DNA from 3 places in the Desulfotomaculum defluvii genome. Region 2 is predicted to be linked to each of the others. Evidence: riboswitches for the same ligand, from Rfam matches in the RefSeq annotation. Region 2 holds a riboswitch; each other region holds the start of a gene.
What was found. A riboswitch is a leader RNA that binds a small molecule or an ion and turns the genes downstream of it on or off. The one in region 2 is predicted to bind S-adenosylmethionine.
Positions count from the first base shown of each region.

Region 1: another riboswitch for S-adenosylmethionine. It lies ahead of ACYQ03_RS02350 (homocysteine biosynthesis protein); the one in region 2 lies ahead of ACYQ03_RS06200 (methionine ABC transporter ATP-binding protein).
Region 3: another riboswitch for S-adenosylmethionine. It lies ahead of metK (methionine adenosyltransferase); the one in region 2 lies ahead of ACYQ03_RS06200 (methionine ABC transporter ATP-binding protein).

Region 1 covers NZ_BAAHYV010000004.1:124,765-132,851, reverse strand. The annotation lists gene mfd (transcription-repair coupling factor) at 1-749, opposite strand, end outside; gene ACYQ03_RS02385 (hypothetical protein) at 919-1,317, opposite strand; gene pth (aminoacyl-tRNA hydrolase) at 1,476-2,090, opposite strand; gene ACYQ03_RS02375 (50S ribosomal protein L25/general stress protein Ctc) at 2,256-2,888, opposite strand; gene ACYQ03_RS02370 (PRC-barrel domain-containing protein) at 3,024-4,052, shown strand; gene ACYQ03_RS02365 (ferritin family protein) at 4,175-4,594, opposite strand; gene ACYQ03_RS02360 (UPF0280 family protein) at 4,703-5,446, opposite strand; gene ACYQ03_RS02355 (NIL domain-containing protein) at 5,448-5,849, opposite strand; gene ACYQ03_RS02350 (homocysteine biosynthesis protein) at 5,868-7,067, opposite strand; SAM riboswitch class I at 7,168-7,276, opposite strand; gene ACYQ03_RS02345 (hypothetical protein) at 7,530-7,655, shown strand; gene ACYQ03_RS02340 (ribose-phosphate diphosphokinase) at 7,877-8,087, opposite strand, start outside.
Region 2 covers NZ_BAAHYV010000006.1:718,883-726,969, forward strand. The annotation lists gene ACYQ03_RS06190 (MetQ/NlpA family ABC transporter substrate-binding protein) at 37-879, opposite strand; gene ACYQ03_RS06195 (methionine ABC transporter permease) at 892-1,566, opposite strand; gene ACYQ03_RS06200 (methionine ABC transporter ATP-binding protein) at 1,556-2,581, opposite strand; SAM riboswitch class I at 2,686-2,796, opposite strand; gene ACYQ03_RS06205 (hypothetical protein) at 3,216-3,398, shown strand; gene ACYQ03_RS06210 (metal ABC transporter permease) at 3,807-4,640, opposite strand; gene ACYQ03_RS06215 (metal ABC transporter ATP-binding protein) at 4,621-5,400, opposite strand; gene ACYQ03_RS06220 (metal ABC transporter substrate-binding protein) at 5,402-6,340, opposite strand; gene ACYQ03_RS06225 (Fur family transcriptional regulator) at 6,353-6,772, opposite strand; gene ACYQ03_RS06230 (DUF1538 domain-containing protein) at 7,226-8,087, shown strand, end outside.
Region 3 covers NZ_BAAHYV010000006.1:228,116-236,202, reverse strand. The annotation lists gene ACYQ03_RS03800 (S-layer homology domain-containing protein) at 1-336, opposite strand, end outside; gene metK (methionine adenosyltransferase) at 652-1,845, opposite strand; SAM riboswitch class I at 1,943-2,039, opposite strand; gene ACYQ03_RS03790 (YlmC/YmxH family sporulation protein) at 2,107-2,367, opposite strand; gene murJ (murein biosynthesis integral membrane protein MurJ) at 2,423-3,994, opposite strand; gene ACYQ03_RS03780 (S8 family serine peptidase) at 4,165-7,212, opposite strand; gene ACYQ03_RS03775 (phosphoglucomutase/phosphomannomutase family protein) at 7,347-8,087, opposite strand, start outside.

The DNA.
Region 1 (8,087 bases), on a different contig from region 2:
AGTTGGTTTTTAAATTCCAATTCATAACTTTCTTCACATCTTTGCCAGACCTTTGAGTTCACTATTAATTCTCTACAGGGCGAAATATTTATGTCATTTAATTTGTCCAAACTTCGCTGGTTATCCACTTCAAAGTGACGAATTGAATCCACTTCATCATCAAAAAACTCAATACGTACCGGCAAATCCTCGGTCATCGGGTAAATGTCAATAATACCGCCCCGGCTTGAAAATTGTCCTCTCCCCTCCACTAATTCCACTCTCTCATAACCCAACTCCACCAGGTTTAACCTCAGTTTTTCCAGGTCTACCCGTTGGCCCAAGGTAAGTTTCAATTTAGCACAGCGAAATACTTCCGGTGGTGTCAACCTTCTCAGAAGAGCTTCCACCGAAGTAACAACCACCATGGGCTCTCCTTCTGAAAGCTTTTCCATAACCCTTAATCGCTGGGCTAATACCTCATTGCTATGAGCTAAAACCTGATAAGGTAGCAACTGCCAAACTGGGAAAGGCTGTACAGAAACACCAGGCAACAATGAAACTAAATCATCTAATAGAATACCCGCTTCCGTCTCGCCCGGTGTTATCACAAGAATTGACCGATTTGTATAGGAGAGCCCTGCAAATAAATAACTTCGCTGGGACCCAGCTAAACCAAAAACCATTTGTTGTTTAAAGCCTTTTTCCAAACCCTGAAGTAAGTGTTGATATTCAATTGTTAACTCTAACGGCCGTAATAATCCGTTCATATTTTCTCCTGCATTATGGACCCATATAGGCCACTGATGTTTTTCTGGTAGCTAATATAGTAGTTTAAATAGCTTCAGCCTGGATGGCATTGGGAGTATCCCTTTATCCACCAGGCAAAAAATAAACTTATCCTATGTCGGCAAATTATACTCTGTCATTATTCCCTCGTCAAGTTACCCTTGTTTGTTTACTATAGTATACTATGAACCAGTTCCAGATGGTATGTACTAGATAAGTCACAATTAGAGCTACCAATAAATTACTTGCCGAATAAACCCTCACTGTAAGTAAACCAAATAAACTATGGGCTATGATGGCTGTACAGGCCGCCCAGACCCCTTTCACACCTCGGCGTTTCAATTCCACCAGGGCTTCTACTAGGCCAAAACCTATGTGAGTATAGACAAGGGAGGTTTTTAGAAGGATTGCCCAAAATGTCTTTGCAGTTTCTTCTACCAGCGGTGTTAAAAAGGCAATCCCTCGATTACCCAAAAAATTCAAAACCCACCCGTTGATAACCCAAGAGGTTACAGCAGCCAGTAAGGTTGCAGCAGCTATGACAATCATTTTATTATCAATAACTCCTCTGTTTCTTCTTGACCCTGTTAGCTGTTAGCTATTTGTGGAGCATTTGTTAATGGTTGTCAATAATTCATAATGCATAGCCTATGTAAACTGTAAATGTCCCAAAAAAGCTGACGGCTGATGGCTAAGGGGGACTCAAACTATTCTGCCAAAGAGTTATCCTTACTTTCTAACTCTGCCTTATTCTTCTTCGTCTTATTCTTCTGATTATATTTATTCATAACCATCTGAGTACCTTCCAATACCCAAACTCTTGCTGCTTCCGCCGCGTTCTGAATGGTTGGGTCAATTATTTTTGCCTCTTCTTCACTGATCTTACCCAGTACATGACCCACTGCACCATATTCAGGGCGACCAATACCCACTCGCATGCGGGTAAATTCCTTGGTACCTAATAATTCGATAATACTTTGCAAACCCTTCTGTCCACCGGCACTACCATTTTTGCGGATTCGCATGGTCCCTGGGGGTAAATCCATATCATCTACAATAACAAGCAAATCCTCTGTGGCTATTTTATACCAGTTCATTATGGCTACCACCGCCTGACCGCTTAAATTCATGAATGTTTGAGGCTTCGCCAAAATTACTTTTTGAGTTCCAATATTAACTTGACTGATCAAGGCCTTATGCTGATTTTTTTCCGAGGTTAGACCCAAGTCAACTGCCAATTTATTAATAACCATAAATCCAATATTATGTCTAGTTTGGGCATACTCTACTCCCGGGTTACCCAAGCCAACAATTAATTTCATTTAATTATTACCCCCTTATCGAAGGTATTTTACCTTAGCTTTTGCTTGAAGGCAATAGAATTACTGACTAGGGAATCTATGAGTAAAAGAAAAGGTTACCCCATGGCCTTTTTAGGGATAACCCAGTCCTTTATAATTTGACAATATGGCTAGATTTTAGGCTTCCTACTCCTTTTCTATAGTTTTAGCCTTCGCTTCCGCTTCAGGTTCTGGTGGTACCTCTGGCTGACCAGCAGGCTCAGGGGCCTTCATGGTGGCTACACCTACTACAGTCGTATGTTGATGATCCAAAATTTTAACACCCGATGGAATGTTTAAATCGCTTACAGATAAGGTATCGCCAATCTCTAAACCGCTAATATCCACTTTAATTGCTTCTGGTATTTCGTTGGGTAAGCATTCAATTTCTGCACTGCGCAGGTCATGCTGAATAACTCCACCAAGGGCCACACCTTTAGGTGTACCTACTAGTTGGATGGGAACCACTGTCTTAACCTTTGTATCTTGAGATACCTGCTGAAAATCCACATGCCTGATATTTCGGTCTACAGGATCCATCTGTAAACTCTTTACCATAACAGTCTGTTTACCGCCATTTACGTTCATATTAATAAGTGTGTTGCGCCCAGTTACGGAATTTAGAATCTTCTTTAAATCCTTAGCATCAACGGAAATATTCATGGAGCCAATTTGTTTTCCATAAACTACTCCGGGCACACCACCATTGTTTCTAATTTGCTTAACTATAGATTTTGTATTTGTTTCCCTCATGTTGGCATCTAATACTGAACCAGTCATAAAATTAACCCCTCCATTGAATATAAAGAAAATCTTATCATGCCATCTATTATTCCCTATTATTGGTCATATCAAACAACATCTGGGCATAAAGATGAATATAATAAGTTTTGATTTAAAGGGGGGGCCTTATACATGCGCAAGAGCAAAAAATTTATTGGTATGCCTATCATCAGTCTTGCCGAAGGCCAAGAAATGGGCACAGTCAAAGGGTTAGTGGTAGATCCGGTTGAGCAAAGAATAGCCGCCCTAATCATAGAGCAAAAAGGTTGGTTTAAAGATCAAAAGTTTGCCCCGTATAGTAAAGTTCGTAGCGTTGGAGCCGACGCCATTACCATTGATCAGGGAGCGGTTGTTGAAAAAGGTACTAGTTTACCAGACATTTTAAAGCTTTTCAAAGAAAAAGTTAACATTATTGGATGCAAGGTTATTGTAGAAAATGGTTCCGACCTTGGTGAAGTAGATGAATTCTTTATTGATGAAATCACCGGTCAAATTGTTGGTTTAGAAATTAGCGGCAGCTTCTTAAATAGCTTGATTAAAGGCAAGTCCTTTTTGGAAGTATCGTTTATTAAAACCATTGGTAAAGAACTAGTTGTAACATCGGTGGATGCCCTAGATAATCTGATCAAAGTTGATGGCGGTCTGCAAGAAACAGTTAAACAGCTAAAGGATAGTACAAATCATATCTGGGAAAGCACTTTGCAAAAAACAAAGGAAATCGGCAATATAACCAAAGAAATCAGCAGTAAAACAGTGGAAGAAATAGAAAGTAAAACCAAAGATCTAGGAGAAAGCCTAAGAGATAGGGTTAAGAAAAAAGGTAATGATGACTATATTGAAGACGAGGTTACGGTTCAAGATTTACCTTTAGGAGCTCTAAGGAAAGAGGAAGAAAAATTACAAACCAGAGAGTCTATTCAGGATGAAGTTATTATTGCAGATTTGCCACCAGGCTCACTTCCCCGTCAAACCGATGACTTAAGTAGGGCAGAACAAGTTGAAGATTTTGTTGAAGTCCATGAATTACCTCCAGGTGCTTTACCCCGTGAAGAGAAGGAACCCGAGGACGAAAAGGAAGCTACCGAGGAACCTTTGGTAATAGAAGAATCACCTTTGGTTTCTGAAAAGTTAAGCAAAGAAAAGGAAGAAAAAACCGATTAGTATGGGGTCACTTACTTTTAAGCATTAGGTATCATTAAAAACCTAAGGCTAAAAGCAAATAGCTAACAGCAAAAAAGCAGTGTCGCTAGCTACTGAAAAGTAGTTTTGCGACACTGACCTTTTTACAACTCTTCCATTAGTTTTGCCACAGCTGCACGGTGGTGTTCCTCTTCCCTAGCCATACGTTCAAAGATAAATTTTTTATCCTGTTGGGCCTTAAAAATATCTGCCATTTGATTATACATTTTAGCTGCTGCATCTTCACGTTGCGTGGCAATGGTCAGTACTTCCTCGGGTGTCATGTCGGGGTTTAGCTCCCCGGCCTCTTCGAAGCCATCAAAATATACTTCTTCATTGATCGGTTCACCAGATTTTAGCCAGAGAAGGTAATCCAAATGGTCCTTTTCATCCTGGGCTAATCTTTTTAAAATCTTCTCAGTTTCTACAAGCTTCGCCTTGCCTGCCATTTCACTGTAAAATTTATAGCTGCTTTCCTCAGATTTAATGGCTACATCTAAAATATCATTAATAGTTAAATGCAAAATCATTTCCCCCTTTTGCGTTATTATCTTAACCCATTGTAAGTTACGCTGGGGGAATTTACCATGACAAAAGTCTTGCATTTTTCTTGCATTAAAATAAAGATGCTCCTAACCCATGGGAACCAACTTAATTTGGCCCCAAACAGCCATCTTCTCTCCTTTAATGGCCACAGCACCAGTTATCCCCTTTATGGAAGCAGCATAGTCCACCGCCCTTTGTACATCTTCTTCTACCTGCACAAAATTGCCAGCGGCAGTGGCCACTGCATCAGCCAAAATGGGTGAGGAAGAAAGAATGATCACTGCATCAGACTTACCAAAACTTAGGGAATGACCTACCGTACCGGATGACGTGCAAATACCCAATGGGCTCTGCCACGGTTGAATTTCCAGTGCAATTTTATTACTAAAGGGGGAGGTTCCGGCAAAGATTCCTACCTTTCGTGCACAGGAAGTTTTAATAAAAATATCTCCTCCATTTTCCACTATCACATCACGGGAACGCCGACTCAAAGCTTTTCCCACTACTTGAGAAAAAGCACCCGCCACCGCAGCCATGGGCCCCACACCAGCCAATTGACCAGCTTCAGCCATTTCTATGGCGATATCCGGGGCACCTGGCAAAACTTTGTGGGGATTTAGGGTGGTTGGAAAAACAGTGTCCCTATTAATATATTCTTCCAACAGTGACCGTTGCTCTTTAATTAATTTCTCCACCCAGCTTACCAGTTCGGGAGTAAAACGATCCCGCCGCACACCAATATCTAGATCTGTTTCTTTAACTCCCACCTGGAAATGTATCAAATCTCCTTGACGATGCAAATCACGATAGGTGCGCTCGATATAATCCATTCTATATTCGTACCTCCATCGCTCGAACCGGGCAAACCTTTAAGCATTGTAAGCACAATACACACTTGTCTCCATCAAACTGCACTTCCATGGAAGGACGTTCTATATATAGAGCTCCCGCGGGGCAATGCCCTGTGCAAGCCCCACAACTGGTGCAACGATCGTTATTGCGGACTACTTCCTGAGTAAGGGGATGTACAGAGATACCCTGATTCCTTAGATACTCTATACCTTCCTCATATTTCTCCCCCCAAAGGTCTAAAACTAAAGTCCCTTCTAGGTGAGGATTAATTTGTGCCTTGACAATATTTACCACCAAATCATAGTCCTTTACTAAGTGATAGATAATAGGTTGATCAGATGTTGATGAAGTGAAACGCAAAACAATTTTATGAGGTGCCATTTACCGACACTCCTTCCATTACTTAATATCTAATGTCTTACCCGTTAAACCTGCTGCAGGGCCAGGTAGAAGCTGTACTGGTTCACCCAATAAAAAGTCTCCTTTTTCAATCCAGTTCTTTAACTGATTAGCGATTTCCCTAGCTTTTGGGTAACTAGATAGGGGTGCCGTAGGGATTTCTTTACCATTTATAGTAATTTTCCCTGATTTTAATTGGGCATAGCTGACTAAACCTAAATTCCCACCAACCCGATTCGGGTAAGCATCACTGTAATCAACTACCGGAGCATGCAGTTCCTCATCTGATAATGCAGCATAACGTAGTATTTCTTCGTTAAGTATAGGAATAGGTATTCCTAACCCTACGGTTAGAGTAGCACCATAACCTCGGAAACTGGTTCCCCTTAGCCACTGGGCTTTCATCTGCTTTAGGTCACCTAGAACAGAAAGTGTCCCACCTGCTGAGCCCACCACGTTTCCCTCTTGGTCCTTTAGCCAGCCGGGGAAATGCTGGGTGCCATTCCAAACCACATAGCCTACACCCCCACCCAGAAAGATTCTGGTGCCTACGCCTATGGTAGCAAAATTAGGATCCTTCATCAGGGGACTTAATTGTCCAGAGGTAGAATAGTTGGCATTTCCTAAGCGGGGTTTAAGTGTTCCCATATAGGTATAGATAGTTTTATCACTTAGGTTAACGGCACAGTTATAGTTTTGATAACCATTGCGAGGGTTAAATAAAATAGCCTCATTTATCTCATTCAAGGTAAGGGTTGTTTCTATTTCTTTTCTGGGGTAACAATCAGTACCGTAGGATAAAGCTTTCAGCTTTATTTGCTTTCCTGCTACCAAATCCTCTATAACATGACCCCCACCGTAGCGAAAATCCCCTGGAAAATCTCCATTTGCCGGATCCTCTTCGGGAATTTCCGTGGCGCCGATAAATGCATCCACTGCAGCTATGCCAGTATAGGCAGGAACATTATTTAGAGATACTTTAGTCATTCTAATCCGAGGAGAAGAATGTCCAAAATTCAAAAACGCACCAGAAGAACACATGGGGCCAAAGGTACCAGTAGTTACCACATCAACTTCTGCAGCCGTTTTAGACAGTCCCTGCTCTCTCACTTTTCCAATCACTTCTTCAGCAGTCAATACCACTGCCTTTCCCGCTTTGATACGGGCATTAATTTCTGCATAGGTTCTCTCAACAGCCATTTAAAAATCCTCCTTCTGCGCGCTCTTCCAGTCCATAATAAAATAAACAAGCCCCTTCTTAACAGAAGAGGCTTATTCCCATATCACGGTCATAGCTCACCTCTTATCTGTCAGAAGAAAATCTTCTGCAGGAATTAGCACCTGTCCGGGTTCTACCGGACGGTTGCTGGGTTTCATAGGGCCAGTCCCTCCACCTCTCGGGATAAGAGCGCATATTTAATTGGTTTGTTTAATTTAAGATACTGTTTAGTTTAGCAAGGCCAAGTTATATTGTCAACTATTTTTTTTTGGTAAAAAGGAATAGTCATCAGCCGTCAGCTAAATCACCTTTGGAAAAGGCCATAGGCTTTTTGTGCTGGTTACACTTATGGGTCTTTTGCTTTGACCAGACAACTTAGTTAGTCTGCATAACCATACGATAATCATCAAAATATATTATTCAACCAGAAGGAGGTGAGTGCTATGTATAACCTGGAAGAGTCCCGCCCGGACATGCTTAAAACTGGTATCGTTGGTTGGGGGTCACCAGAGGAACAAGAAGATGAAACCGGCATTGACTTTTATGAGAATTGGCATGGGCACTGGTAGATATATAAAAAATGCGACAGGGGGAACAGTCCTCCACGTCGCATTTCTTTTATAAAACCCCTTTGACCTACACAAAATATGAAAATGCAGTGTGCCATGAGCAAGAGACCCCTAAACAGAACAGGCAAAAAAGCCCAAGGCCCATGGCTCATGGCCCAAGGCCACCTACCAACCATTAGCGATAACTTACAGCTAAAAGCTGATGGCAAATCTATCTCTTATTAAGAGAATAGCTTGCTAACCGAAAGGTCTTCGTGGATGCGTATAATTGCCTCACCAAGTAATGGAGCCACAGATAACACTTTAATTTTATTAATCATTTTTTCCGGAGGTAATGGTATGGTATTTGTGATAATCACTTCTTTAATAACAGACTCTTCTAACCGCTGTATGGCCGGACCAGAAAGTACTGCATGGGTACAGCAAACATAG
Region 2 (8,087 bases):
AGAGGGCCCCCTCTCGGGAGCCCTCTTTTTTATGGGTTAAAATGTAGCTACAACGGCACCTTTGTAATTATCTTCGATGAATTTCTTAACTTCAGCACTCTTAAGTGCTTCGGTCAGTTTTTTGATCTCTTCACGGTTTTCGTCACCCTTACGGATGGCTAAAATATTACCGAAGGTATCGGCAGCTTCAGATTGAGCATCTTCAGCCACCAGGGCGTCGGTGGGAACAAAGTTGGCTTGTACAGCAAAGTTACCGTTGATCACAGCACCAGCCAGGTCATCGACGGAGCGGGGCAGTTGAGCAGCTTCCAATTCAACAACTTCTACTTTCTTCTCTACGATATCCCGCACTGTGGCAGTGATACCAACTCCTTCTTTAAGCTTCAGCAGACCAGCTTTCTCTAAAACTGCTAGGGCTCTACCACCGTTGGTGGGGTCGTTGGGAATACCAATTTTGTCGCCTTCTTTAAACTCACTGACAGCTTTTAGTTTCTTGGAGAAAAGACCCATTGGCTCAAAGTGAATTTTGGCAGTATAGCTCAGCTCCAGACCCTTTTGCTTATTGAATTCTTCTAAATAGGGTAGGTGCTGGAAGTAGTTGGCATCCAACTGCTTGTCATTGAGGGCTAGGTTGGGTTGTACATAATCGTTAAACTCTACGATTTCTAGTTGAATACCGTCTTTTTCTAAGATGGGTTTAACAATTTTTAAAATTTCTGCATGGGGTACTGGGGTAGCACCAACCTTTAAAACCTTAGCTTCATTGCTGGCGTTACTACCGGCAGTATCCTGTTGTTCCTTTTTTTCGCCACCGCAGCCAACTAACACTAGGCTTAAGGACAGCAAGCAGGTAACCAGTAAAGCTAATTTCTTTTTCATGGAAACTCCTCCTTAGTTTTTGTTAAATTTTTCGGCAAGTATATTGCCAAGGGTTTGCATTATTTGCACCATAACGATTAGAATGACCACGGTGGTTACCATTATCACTGAATCAAAACGCATATAGCCGTAACGTACCGCCAGGTCCCCTAGGCCACCTCCTCCCACGACACCAGCCATTGCGGAGTAACCTACCACGGCGATGGCTGTAATGGTCGTACCTAAAATAATACCGGGTAGGGCCTCGGGCAATAGTACCTTACGAATAATCTGCCAGGTATTGGCACCCATTGCCAGAGAAGCCTCTATCACACCCCAGTTTACTTCCTTTAAAGAAGTTTCCACCATTCTGGCCACAAAGGGAGCTGAGGCAACGGTGAGGGGGACAATGGCCGCAGTGGTTCCAATAGTAGTGCCTACAACAAAACGAGTAAAGGGGACCAGTGCCAGTAGTAAGATAATGAAGGGATAGGAACGAAAGATGTTCACAATTGATCCCAAAACCCGGTTCAGCAACAAATTCTCTTTAATATGGCCCTTATCAGTAATGACTAAAATTATTCCTAAGGGAATACCTAATACCGAAGCCAGTATAACAGATACCATTGTCATATAAAGAGTTTCCCAAGTGGCCTTGATTAACTCTGGGGATAGGTTGGCTAGGTGGGAGAGAATTTCATTGGACATTCTTTAACACCTCGATTCTTAAGCCTTGTCTTCGTAAATATTCCACTGCCTTTTCGCAGTTGACTTTGGGCCCTAGACATTCAATAATTAACATGCCAAAGGGAGTATCTTGGATCTGGTCAATGTTGCCATAAAGAATGTTTACATCCACATCATATTGCTTAGCTAAAGTTGAAATCACAGGTTCATCCGTAGAGTCTCCAATAAAAGAAATCCTGATAATTTGACCCTCATCCTTTTGAAGCAGACGCTGCTTAATTTTTTCCGGGACATCTGTATTAATGATTGTTTGGACAAAGCGACGCGTAGTGGGGTGTTGGGGTTGGGTGAAAACATCAATGACTAAACCTTCTTCAATAATTTTCCCCTTTTCAATTACTGCTACAGAATCGCATATTTCAGAGATTACTTTCATTTCGTGTGTAATCATCAAAATGGTTAGATCCAATTGGCGGTTTATATCTTTTAACAACTCTAATATAGAGCTGGTGGTGGCAGGGTCTAGGGCAGAGGTAGCTTCATCGCACAGTAGTACAATGGGGTCATTGGCCAAGGCCCGGGCGATGCCTACCCTTTGTTTTTGACCACCGGATAACTGGCTAGGGTAAGCGTTAGCTTTATCGGCTAGTCCCACTAGATCTAACAACTTCGTAACCTTAGCCTGGATTTCCTGATTGTTTACACCACTAATCTCCAGAGGGAAAGCGATGTTTTCAAATACAGTACGTGAGGATAATAGATTAAAATGCTGAAAAATCATGCCGATTTTTTGGCGGCTGGATCTTAGCTGTGTTTCACTTAATTCGGTCATTTCCTGACTATTTACTTTAATACTACCTGATGTGGGTTTTTCCAGCATATTTACGCAACGGATCAATGTGCTCTTACCTGCTCCACTAAAACCTATGATACCGTATATTTCGCCTTTACGAACTCTTAAACTTACACTGTCTAGGGCTTTAACATCTCCAGCATTGGAATGATAAACCTTGGTTAGGTCTTTAATTTCTATCAAGTATATCAACCTTCCTTAGATTGCTTGATCTAGTATAGCTCCGTCTAAATTAATGAGGCCTCTTCTGGTCAGACCAGAAGAGGCCATAATATGCTTATGCCCCCTCCTTATCTTTCAGAAGATTGTTCTTCTGCAGGAATTAGCACCTTTCTTAGATAAAATAAGAAGGTTGCCGGGCGTCTCAGGGCCAGTCCCTCAGCCTCTCTGGATAAGAAGAATTGCTATTAAATTGACTAATGTAGATTTTATGCCATATATTTGATTTTGTCAATCAATATTTTATTTTGCTTAAAAGTGTAAATCTGAAAAGTTTTAGCAAGAATGAATACGATCAAAAGGAGAACAATAAAGATGAGTTCAATATAAAAAGGAGGGGTTGCTGTGAGCCGCAGATTAAAGTCCAGGGATAATGGAAAACATAAGCAAGTTCCCAGGTATTCTAAGGATCGCAAGACTGTAAAACCTCCTCCGGACAATAGTGTTGGGGTTACCTATATCTAAAAAAAAATGGCCGGTATAACCGGTCATTTTTTTTTAGATATCAAGTGAAAGGAAGAACTTGTTCGGATCTGTAACTTTTCTTATTAGCTTTGAATATTTTGTCATACACCTAAAATACGAGGAAGTGAGAAAGATGCTCTCCCCCGATATGGATCCAAAGGAGTTAAACAGGTTATTACCTCTATTTACGAAGGAAGATCTGGAAGAACTTTTAAAAGAAATTGAAAACTTAATCCGTTACGAACAGGATATCAGGAGGTTAATGCGTTTGTTCGATAATCAAAAAATTGTAGAAGGTGCCATTGACCGTTATTAACAACTATCCACATTTACCCCAAAAACACCTGTGATAATTGTGGATAACTACGATAAAAGTGGATAACTCTGTGGATAACGTGTTTATTAATACTTAATAACTGTTCAAAAGAGCACCAATAAAGTATTTTATCAAGGAATAAACTATTAAGATAAGGAAAAAATAAAACTCACATAATCTACGCAATGAATTTCTCTGCCTAGGCAGAGACTTTTTTTTATAAAAGAATACTCATAATGTTTTAGATTATTTAATACTGGTTAGGATTATAACGATCCTTGAAGTCTGCAGGGATTAACTTTCAGAGACCTTAACCAGATTGGTTAAGGTTTCTATTTTTTACAAGACTATTAAGGCTTAGGAAGCCTGTTCTGATAAAAAAACAAGGGTTAACCTTACCCTTGTTTTTTACTGTGAAACAACTCCTTTGTGGATGGCCAATTTACGACTAAGCTGCTGATATGTTAGTGTTCCAACCAATAGGATGACTGAAGTCATGACAATGGCACCTCCGGGTGCCAGATTCAAGTAAAAGGAGGCTAAGATACCGATGAGAATGGCGGTTTCTCCGAATAAAATTGACAACATCATGGCACCCCGGAAACTGTTGGCCAGACGCATAGCTGTAGCAACGGGCAATACCATTAAGGAGGACACTAAGAGGATGCCCACCACTCGGATAGATAGGGCAATGGTGACAGCGGTCATGATGGTAAAACAAATACTGATGCTATCCACCGGGATACCACTAACCCTAGCATGCTCCTCATCAAAGGAAATAGCAAATAACTCCTTTTTTAACATATTTATTAAAAGTAGAATGGTGATGCCCAGCAAAGAAATAATTTTTAAGTCATTGGCACTGATAGCTACAATACTGCCAAAAAGGTAACTCATAAAATTGGCGCTATAACCCTTGCCTAAATCTAAAATGATAGCACCGATAGCTACTCCAGCCGAAAGAAGAATGGCAATGGAAATTTCTGAATAGCCACGATAAACCTTACGCAGTCTCTCAAGTAATAGCCCACCCCCAGCGGCGAAGAGGGCAGCACTTAACACCGGGTGAATTCCTAGCGTCATACCTGCCGCCACACCAGAAAGGCAAACATGGGATAACGCATCGGATATCATAGACATTCTTCGCAGGGCTATGAATAAACCAACCGCGGGACAGATGAGGCCTACTAATATACCAGCCAACAGTGCTCGCTGCATGAACTCATATTGTAAGATTTCCATAACACGGCTCCTTTGTATTGGCAGGTTGCCTATTAATACGTCGACTGCAGTGTTCCAGTTGATTCCCTGGATCGTTATACTTATGACATGAACAACTGCAGATGTGTTTATCCAGGCAAACCTGATGAGTGATCAGGGATGCTAAACCCTCTAACTCATGGGATACAATTAGCATGGTCATATCTTGCTGAAGACTTAGTTCCTTTAACAACCGGTACATAGAATCAAGTGCTTGGCTATCTACGCCGGTGTTGGGTTCATCCAGAATTAAGAGATCAGGTTGAGAGACCAATGCCCTAGCCAGTAAAATTCTTTGCTGTTGCCCACCAGAAAGGGTACCCACCGGGTGGTCTGCGAACTCTAGCATACCAACCTGTTCCAGAACCTGATCAACCAGAAGTTGGTCTGGTTTTAGCAAGGGGTGGAACAGACCCCGCCGAGGAACCCTTCCAGATCGTATTACTTCCCGGGCGGTAGCCGGAAATTGACTGTTAAAACTGGTGGCCTTTTGGGCTAAATAACCAATGCGATAGCGTTCCTTTACTTTATGGGCTTCGGTACCAAAGAGTTTGATGGAACCGGAAGTGGGTTTTAGCTGACCTAGCACCAGCTTTAAGAGGGTGGATTTACCGGAACCGTTAGGCCCAGTAATGGCCACCACATCTCCGGCGGCAATACTAAGATTAATGTTATTTAAAATAAGATGGCAACCATAGGTAAAATTTAAGCCTTCAATTTTAATGATATCTTCCTTACTCATTTTATTCAGCTCCCAGAGCAATTTTTAGATTCTTAAGGTTTTGTCTCATAACAGAAAGGTAATTTTCACCGGCTGCCAATTCTTCTTCCGACAACCCCTCCAGGGGATTCAGCACCAGTGTGTCTGCCTTTAACTCGCTGGCCAGGGTTTCTGAGACTTTGGGGTTAACCAGGGTTTCGAAAAAGATGGTATCAATGTTCTTTTTTCGGGCCAGTTCTATAATGGCAGCCATATCAGCGGGGCTAGGTTCGGTTTCCGCTGAAAGCCCACGGGCTGGAATCTCTATCAAACCATAGCGCTGGGCCAAGTAGCCGAAGGCGGCGTGGGAGGTAATAAATTCTTTGGTCTTGGCCTTGCCTAAGTTATCTTGATATTCTAAGTGTAGTTTATCCAACTCCTGTTGAAATTGGATTGCGTTGGTTTGATAATATGATTTATTCTCGGTATCAATCTTAGCTAGACCAGTAAAAATTTCCTCTACCATTATTTTGGCATTTAATGGGTCAAGCCAAACGTGGGGGTCGCCGGCCTGATGATGTTTCTGGGAATCGGTATGGGAAGTACTTCCTTCTATTAATTTAATGCTTTTACCAGCATGGATTACGGTCAACTTTTTACTATCTAGAGTATTAATTATTTTATCGCCCCAGTGTTCTACACCGGTGCCACTAAGGATGATGATGTCTGCTTTGGTCAGTTTAGCAAGGTCCTGGGGACTGGGTTCCCAATCATGGGGTTCTGACCCCGGAGGGACAATGTTTTCCACCGTCACTTTATCACCGCCCACTCGCTTGGCAAAATCATAAAGAGGGTAGATACTGGTGTATACTTTCAGGGTATCACTTGCAGGATTTTGTTGCTTTTTATCATTTGCATCGCAGCCAATGATTACGCCTGCCACCAATACAAATGCCAGCAAGCTCAATAGGATTCTTCTCACGATAAACCTCCTTTACTTTGTACACTTCTCACATAATCCGAAGATTTCAAAGGAATGACTCTGTATTTTAAATTTATTTACTTTGTCCTGTTCTAAGAATTGTAATGGACAATATTGAATCTCCTGGGCATCCCCACAGCGAGTGCAAATTAAGTGGTGATGATGGGAGTGACTGGTTAATTCATAATGTACCCTTCGCTCGCCTAAATTCAATTCTCTTAAAATACCCAAGTCCCGCAGCATGCCAAGATTTCTGTAAACCGTATCAAGGCTAATAGTTGGAAAGCTTTTAACAATTTCCAAATGTATGTCTTCAGCACTCCGATGTTTGTTCGTTGTGCCCAAAAAGCTGCTGAGAATGGCCTGCCTTTGGGGGGTTACCTTGATACCTTTTTCCTTTAGCTGTTGTATCAATGGTTGTAGTTCCTGCAAGACGTCACCTTCTTAAATAGGAATATTTCTTATCTACTATAGATTATTATAACCAAAACAGAAATATGTCAACGGTTTTAGGAAAAAAATCAGGAAAAACGGAAAATTAAATTAATTTATATAAAACTGGCACTAGAAAAATTTCTTAATTATAGAAGAAACAAAGGATGATGTATGCCTATTGTTTTAAAGGGTTAGACGAAGAGAGGTTATGATTGGGTATCCTGAGTTATACGGGGACCAGTTGAAAGGACTTTCTTGGTTAATGTCATTGAAAAATAAGGATAGTTCTTTATCTTAATTAGTAATGCTGGTTTGTTTTAACTAACAATCTTATATGTATATAAAGTTGTTGGATGTGTTAGGGAATTATGTTACAATTAATTATAGCGAAATACAATGTGTAGTGCATTGCAGATGACAATTAACATAATGAAAGGCAGGGAATCATATTTGGGCATTCTTATTGAAAAATTTAAAGAAACTTTATTTGCTGTACTTCCAATCACAATAATAGTATTAATAATGAATTTTACAATTATTCCTCTGGAAACATATCTAATATTTAAATTCCTAATTGGTGCCATATTAATAGTAGTAGGACTCTCAATATTTTTGTTTGGTGTAGATATAGGAGTAACTCCGATAGGTAATTTAATGGGAGGAACCCTTGTTAAAAGCAATAAACTGTGGATTATAGGTATTTCGGGCTTACTGTTAGGCTTTTTTATATCAATTGCTGAACCCGATTTGCATATTCTTGCTGGGCAAGTTAGTAATGTGACATCAGGGGTTATATCTAAGTTTGCTATTGTAGTTATTGTTTCCATAGGAATTGCAGTAATGTTATCCGCTGGTTTATTAAGAATAGTTTATAATAAATCATTACGTAAAATGTTAACTGTAACTTATTTAATTATTTTTTTATTTGCTTTATTTACATCTTCTGAGTTTTTAGCAATATCCTTTGATGCTTCGGGAGCTACTACTGGGGCAATGACTGTTCCCTTTATATTAGCCCTGGCATTAGGGGTATCTTCGTTGAAAAAAAATGGAAAGGCATCTGAAGAAGATAGTTTCGGTTTAGTAGCAATAGCATCTGCGGGAGCCATTTTATCAGTAATCATTATGAGCATTATTTCAAAAACTGATAAAATTTCTGGAGGTCTTGATAATGTCAAGTCAAGCTCAACAGCCATTCTAAAACCTTTTATGGAAAAAGCACCGACTATGATGTTTGAAGTTTTTTTAGCTTTATTCCCGTTGTTATTGATATTTATTATTTTTAATAAGATTTCGTTTAAGCTTTCTAAGA
Region 3 (8,087 bases), 490 kb from region 2:
ACTAGCCGCAGCCCAGTGATTGGTGTTCACATCAGCAAATCTTGCTGTTGGTGTCAGTGCATTTACTTTTCCGACCCGTACTAATAAGGCCGCGGCTTCCGCTCGGGTTAAGCCAGCAGCAGGACGAAAAGTTCCGTCTGGAAAACCTTTAATTAGATCTTGATTAGCTAGGTAGTTAATAAACATTGCATTATTATACCCAGTAGGTACATCTGAAAATAAAGAAACTGACTGAGATTGATTCCCCGGTGTACTTGCATAGGCTGTTAAACTACAAATACAAAGTAAAAAAGCAAGCACTCCAGATAAAACGGATACCTTAGTAGTTTTTTTCACGAACATTCCCTCACTTATGCCTTTTTAAAAAACATGACTTACGCGATTTAACACCTCCCTCTAGTTCAATGGTACTAGTCCTATTCTCTAAGTGCAAAAAGTAAATTGAATATTTTTACATCAAGGCTTTTTTTTCCTTCTTTTTTGCAAGCTATTTTTCGACATTAATTATCATTAATGTCTTTATTTGCTTATATAACTGTTGAATAGCGTCTAAAGTAATCGAAATATATAAATTTATGTCGTCAAGTTTATGCACCAACTCTATTTTTTATAAAAAAACACTCCCATTTTTATTGAGAGTGTTTTTCTAAATTATTTTAAACCAGCCTCTGCCCGTAGGATTTCAGCCTTATCTGTACGCTCCCAGGGGAGATCTAGGTCTGGGCGGCCGAAGTGGCCGTAGGCGGCGGTTTGTTTGTAGATGGGGCGACGCAATTCCAAGGACTTGATGATGCCAGCGGGACGTAGGTCAAAGTTTTTGTTGATTAGGTTGATAATAACCTCATCACTAACAGTACCGGTACCAAAGGTCTGAACCCTTACAGAAACCGGATGGGCTACGCCGATGGCGTAGGCCAGTTGTACTTCGCATCTCTTAGCTAGGCCAGCAGCCACTACGTTTTTAGCCACGTATCGGGCAGCGTAGGCAGCAGAACGGTCTACCTTTGTAGGATCTTTGCCGGAGAAGGCACCACCACCGTGACGGGCCATACCACCATAGGTATCAACGATAATTTTGCGTCCAGTCAAACCGGCATCACCGTGGGGTCCACCAATAACAAAGCGGCCAGTGGGGTTAATCAAGAAACGGGTTTTTTCGTCAACTAATTCAGCCGGCAGTACGGGCAGGGCTACCTTTTCTATCATATCCTGACGAATGGTCTCTAGGTCAACTTCCGGATGGTGTTGAGTGGAAATTACTACTGTGTCAATATGGGCAGGTTTATCGCCCTCGTATTCCACAGTAACTTGGGTTTTACCATCGGGACGCAAATAATCTAGTAAGCCGGACTTACGAGCCTCAGCTAGACGGCGGGCCATTGTATGGGCCAGGGAGATGGGCAGGGGCATTAATTCCGGTGTTTCATCGGTGGCATAACCGAACATCATGCCTTGATCACCAGCACCAATGGCCTCAATTTCAGCCTCAGTCATTTCACCTGTTTTAGCTTCCAAGGCCTTGTCTACACCCATGGCAATATCAGGGGACTGCTCATCAATGGCAGTTAACACTGCACAGGTGTCCCCGTCAAAACCGTATTTAGCACGGGTATAGCCGATTTCCAAAACGGTCTCCCTAACTACCTTAGGGATATCTACATAGCATTGGCAGGAAATTTCCCCTCCCACCAGTACTAGACCAGTAGTAACAAAGGTCTCACAGGCTACACGAGCCATCGGGTCTTTAGCCAAAATAGAGTCTAATATGGCATCAGAAATTTGGTCGGCCACTTTATCTGGATGGCCTTCAGTTACAGATTCAGAAGTAAAAAGTTTTCTACTCAATTGATTACCTCCCTCTATTAACTTTTCCCGCTCCCATCAAAAATAAACAAACCTCTCCTAAATGGAGAGGTTATTTTTTCCCAGCCTTCCCTCAATGACCTCATCTGTCAGGAATAAACTCCTGCAGGACTTGGCACCTTACGTGAGGTTGCCGGGTTTCATCGGGCCAGTCCCTCCACCTCTCTTGATGAGCACAGAACAACAAGCAAAATTGCCAGATTAATTTTAGCAAAGGAGGAACTTTGTGTCAAACAAATTCTCTTATTCTTCGTAATAAGATCGATCCATAGGCTGTAAATCCACCAGCACTGTATCGATACCAAATTTTTTTACTAGATTCCAGGGAATGACCATATCTCGCCCAGACCGAATCAGGCCAAAATAACGCCGGGGTGCCTCAAGCACTATGGCCACTACGCTGCCTGTTTCGGGATCAATATGTAAATCCTTCACCGGACCTAGCTTTGCCCCATCGTTTAGATTAACGATATCTTTGGCCGACAGTTGAGTTGCTTTAATCATATCTTGCACCTCCTAAACCCATGCTATGCTCTGGGAGGTGCATTGGTGCGTTAGGCTAACCCTTGGAAGGGTGTAACTTGCGAAGAAATTTCCCTGCATACTCAGTTATCATTTTGGCTTCTTCCATGCGAAGTAGGAAAACAGCAAGGATAAAGGCTAATAAGGCTGTTGAGATACTTACTCCCACTTGGACTGCAAGTCCCAGTGTACCATAAGCAGCAAAGAAACCAGCTCCAGTGGCATTCACACCCCAGGCAACAGCCGCCATGCTGGTGGTGGCCAAGGCTGTTTGTAAAAGAAAGGTCATGGCACTTGCATTCCACATGCCAGGAATCCTTTTATTGAGAAACCAGGTCAACATAATGGTGTTGATTAAAGATGCAATGGAGTTAGCCAGAGCCAAACCACCGTGCTTTAAAGGGCCAATAAGCAGTAGACTAAAGACCAAGTTCACCACCACGGTTACAGCCATTAATTTAACTGGTGTTCTTGTATCCTGTTGGGCGTAAAAGGCCCTAGTCAAAATAATATTGGCTGCCTGCCCAACTAAGCCTATGGCATAGAAAAATAGGGCAATAGCTGTCATTTCTGTGGCCCGGGCACCAAATTGGCCATGTTCGAAAAGCAGTTTAATAATAGGCGTGGCTAATACCATCAGGCCCACACCGGCAGGTAAGGCAAAGAGGATTACCATTCTGATAGCCCGCAGCACCGTATCGGCCAGTTCTTCTCTCTTCCCTTGGGCCGCCAAGGTGGTAATGGTTGGATAAAATGCTGTACCAATGGCTAGGACAAAAAAAGTAATGGGCATGAGAATTATTCTATTGGCATAGTTTAAGGCTGAAATACTTCCCTCTGCTAAGCCCGAGGCTAAGACCCGGTCAATAATCAGGTATATCTGATTGAGGGAGGTCCCGATGGCTACCGGCATAACCAAGTAAAGAACCTTCTTGACACCGGGATGATGACGGTCCAGGGTAAAATGAAACTTAAAACCTACCTTTTTCAGCTTTGGCACCTGCATCAGAGCCGCCAGCACAAAACCTACAACAGTACCAGCTGCCAGCCCGTCGACACCATAAATACCACCCAGGGTTAGGGCTGAGATAATGATGGTCAAATTAGTAACACTTACGCTAAGGGCTGGAATACCAAAAACCTGATTGGCATTGAGTAACCCTTGGAAGACGGTGGATAGACCGTAAAATACGAGAATTGGTAACATTATCACCGTTAAACGGCTGGCTAAACTGGCAGTTTCAGTACTTAAACCCGGGGCAGTTAACTTAACCAACAGAGGCGCAGCAAAAATACCCGCGATGGTGACTAAGGTGAAAATGATAATAACCATGGTAATCACAGTATTAAAGAGACGCCAAGCCTCTTCCCTTTGACCTTTGGCTGCATACTCACTGAACACTGGCACTACCACAGTTGCCAGCGCACCAATAACAATGGCAAAAACAGCATTGGGGATATTGTAAGCCACTACGTAGGCATCAGTAACGTTGGTGGCACCAAACATGTAGGCAATTACCTGCTCCCGAACAAAGCCCAAAATACGTGAGAGCAGATTAATAATAGCCACCACCAAGGTGGCCCGGACAATCATCTTTCCAGTGGACAATTTTTTAACCTCCTGCATTCGTTAATACAACAAGGTTAGTATATTCTACCTACCCTCCCCATATCCTGCACCCTTCGACAAGGTGAAGAAAAAAAGAAAGGCTTCCATATGAAAATGAAGCCTTTCTTCGTATAGCTTTTAGCTTTAAACTAATGGCTCATGGCTATGGCTTACTTATTATTCGCCCCATAGTCTAGCAACCTCACCATCACAGTAGCTGCTTCGGCCCTGGTGGTAAGAGCCTTGGGGGCAAATTTGCCTCCATCCTGGCCTCGCATGATACCCTCTTGGACAATGATGGAAACAGAATTCCTGGCCCAGGAAGCGATGGTACTTCCATCTATAAACTGCTCCAAGGAGGTCCCACCACTTGGTAAAGGTTTCTGGTTGTTAAAGCGAAGGGCCCTGACCAGTATGGTTGCCATTTGTTCCCGGGTAATGGGGTCATTGGGTCCAAATATTTCGGCACTGTAGCCTGCTACCAATCCCATCTTTACGGCAGTACCAACGGCATCGGCACACCAGTAGTTGGGCGGAACATCTTTAAATTTTACTCCTCCGGCACTCTCCGTTAAGCCCAGGGCACGAACCAACATGACGGTAAATTGACCCCTGGTTACAGTTTCGTTGGGCCCAAAGGTTTCAGGGGTTAAACCCCGTACCACATGACGGGCAGCCATAATTTCAATATTATTCTTAGCCCAGTGCTTTGCAATATCAGTGAACAGCCGGCTAGCTTCCAGTATGGCAAAGGATCCTGATCGATTGGTATTGAAAACTGATTGTCCGGTATCCGGATTATAGTCGCTGCTAATGAATTCCCAATAACGCAGCATTTCATTAAAACGGTAAGACCCGATTTTCTGGATATCTAAACCGGCAGTGGCACCAATGGGTGAAGTAATCGTAAATTTCACTGGGTTTAAGAAATTGCTGAGGGTTAATTGGCTGCCATCGGGCCAGACAATGGCTGAATTTACCTCCACCAGTTTTCCCACCACCCTTAGATACATATGGGAATCCTGGGCAGCTAAGGACTGTTCTGCCGTAGATCGCCAAGCTACCTTGACCTGCAGCTGCGCGCCCTTTTGATCCATTGCCAGCCTTTTAAATTCTGTAAAAGGTACTTCCACCAGCAGGCCAGGGAATTTCATTTGTACAGGCCGACCATTCTCAACAAGTTCTGCCGCTACCCCAGCCCCAAAGGCTAGGGTAACAGGCTTCCCCTCTTTATTATCATTATCAACGGGGGCAGTCAGGGTCACTTTACCAGTATTTTGTGATGCTGCTATGGCTGACCTGACCTCCTGATCCGATAGAGGTGTGTTTAAATAGGGTGAATCCTTGGGTAACTCTTTAATCTCGATTCGCCATATTTCCCCATCAACCGGGTTAACAGTAAGCTGTACCTCTGCCTCAAGAGGTAATTCTGTCCATTGAATTTCATGTTCCCCCACATAGATTTTAGCTTCAACAGCAAGGTTCCAGCGGGTCCCATCATATAAAACCAGTTGCTTATTACCATCTTTGGACTGGATTTTACTGTCTAAGGTGGTATAGATCGCATCAATATGGTTAACTTGACCTAATTCATTATAGGTTAGGTAACATGTGGCCCCCGGGGGGATATCCTCCACTTGGGCAATTTTCTGGTTATCTCCACCCACCAGTCGTATGGTAGTTTGAGAGTTTACCGTTATGGTTTTGCCATCAGTAAAGGTTAGTTGCCTATCCTTTATTTCTTTAATGGTTCCCTGGGAGGGCTGGGTACCGTAAACTAATGCAAAGGGTTGTGGTCCTTGGGAAACATTGTAGGCAGTGACTTCCAGCGTATAGGTTGCACCCTTTTGGGTTTCTTCTATAATAATCTCTTCTGTATTATTTAATCGATCCCCATTTAGATAACCATTACCCCAATAAATTTCCTTGCCATCTGGCCCAATGATTTTTAAATCAAGGTCATTAACTAGATCCTTACCTAGGCCAGGGGTTTTAGGATAATCGGTATAGGCTAATACCGCTTTAAAGGGTTTGCCGTTGCCGCTAAAATTATAGGTCATTTTTTCTCCGGTGCTTAGCCCTTTATTATCTAGGTGCTGGAGATTGCTCTTTTCCAGCGATATCAAAGACCTCTCGATATCCACTCTGCCAAAGCCTTGATTGTTGGCTGAAACTCCCTGGAGCCAACGGGTACCAAAGATGAGTAGTGCCTTGATCCTGGCGGCACTGGGTGTTTCACCCTGCTCTACTAGGTATTGCCTTAATAGGGCTAGGGAACCAGCCGTTAGGGCAGTGGACATACTTGTCCCACTCATATAGCCATAGTTTTGGTTATAGATGCCAATATAGTTATCCTCTTGACCGATTTGGCTTTTTTTGGTGGATAAGATCCAGGTTCCTGGTGCCAAAACTTCCGGTTTTATGCGCCCATCCAGGGTACCCCGGCTGCTAAAACCAGCTACCTGATCGGGGTTGTCTGAAGTTGTATCCACATTACGAATCCCTTCGGTGGATCCCACGGTAATGGCATTTTTGGCAGCCCCGGGTGAGCTTACATAGGGTTTACTGGTCTTATTGCCGTTTCCCGCAGATTTGAGAACCACCATATCCGGATGCTCCCAAACAAACTTGTCTAAACTGTAAGTGTCCCAATCATAAATACCGTCGCTGAAACTGGCTCCCCAACTATTGACATGAATCCTTGGTTGTCCCGGTGCCTGATAGGCGTCTTGTAAAATTTCATAGACTGAAGGAATATGCAGTGTTTGATCCTTTTCATTATAGGTAGCCTGAAAATATACCCCCGCTTCAGGGGCTATCCCCTTAATGGCTCCCTCGGACTTGGCTCCGGACCCGACGATACTTCCAACAATATGGGTACCATGACCATTTGGATCTCGCCAACCGTCACCACTGAAGTCCTTGACTCCTACCAGACGTTCTTTAATATCTGGGTGTAGAGTCTCCTTATTTCCTGTATCCAGCCCGGAATCTGCCACAGCAATAACCTGTCCTTTACCGGTAAGTCCGGAGCCATTCTTGCTCTGCAGTGCCCATAGGGCTGGCACGCCCATGATCCCTGCAGCCATGTTATTTTCTAGATGATAGGTGCCCACTGCTTCAGCCCAGACCGGCCAGGGTAGCATCAGTAGTATAATTAGAAAAATGATACACCGAATCAGAGTGGTATGTTTGCTGTGATGTTGAATAAAAGACAAAATATCACCTCATAAAGAAGACGCAAAAAAGGTACCATCGAATAACTTTCGACAGTACCCTAACAAATTCCTTTATTTTTTTGTTATATACCTAAAAGTAAATTATTAAGTATTTTAACATTAGTTACAGCAAGCTAACTCAATTTCAACAAAGTTATAACCTCTTGTTGTAGTTTTTCCTTTTGCTCAAGGCTATTTGCCTCTGCATAGATCCGAAATAGGGGTTCTGTACCGGAGGGACGTATTAATACCCATGCTCCATCGGCAACCACCAATTTTACTCCATCTAATAATATACGTCCAACAACCTTCTGTCCACCTAATTCACCAGGGGAAAATTCCTTTAACTGGGCTAATATTTCGGCCTTTAGTTCTGGCGTAGTATGGATATCCAACCTTTCACTGTACAACCTGCCGAATTCGTCATGAATTTGTTCCAGCAGCTCCGTAAGGCCTTTGCCATGGTAGGCCACCATTTCTGCTGCCAGTAAGCCTGCCAGGATACCATCTTTCTCAGGTATGTGGCCCTTGATAGATAAGCCTCCACTTTCCTCCCCACCAAGGATGCATTGCTTTTCCAACAGATTTTGCCCAATGTACTTAAAGCCCACTGGTGATTCATAGACCTGTTGGCTATACTTAGCTGCCATACGATCCAGCAAATGGGTGGTAGCAACTGTTCTGGCCACTGGTCCTCGCCAACCCTTGACTACTAAAAGGTGATAATACAATAACGGTAAGAATTGGTTGGGGGTGATATATTCCCCATTTGCATCGATGATGCCAAAACGATCGGCATCCCCATCCAAAGCCAATCCTAGGTGAGCTTTACCTGTGCTAACCCGCCGTTTTAATTCCTCCAGGGATTTCCCCGT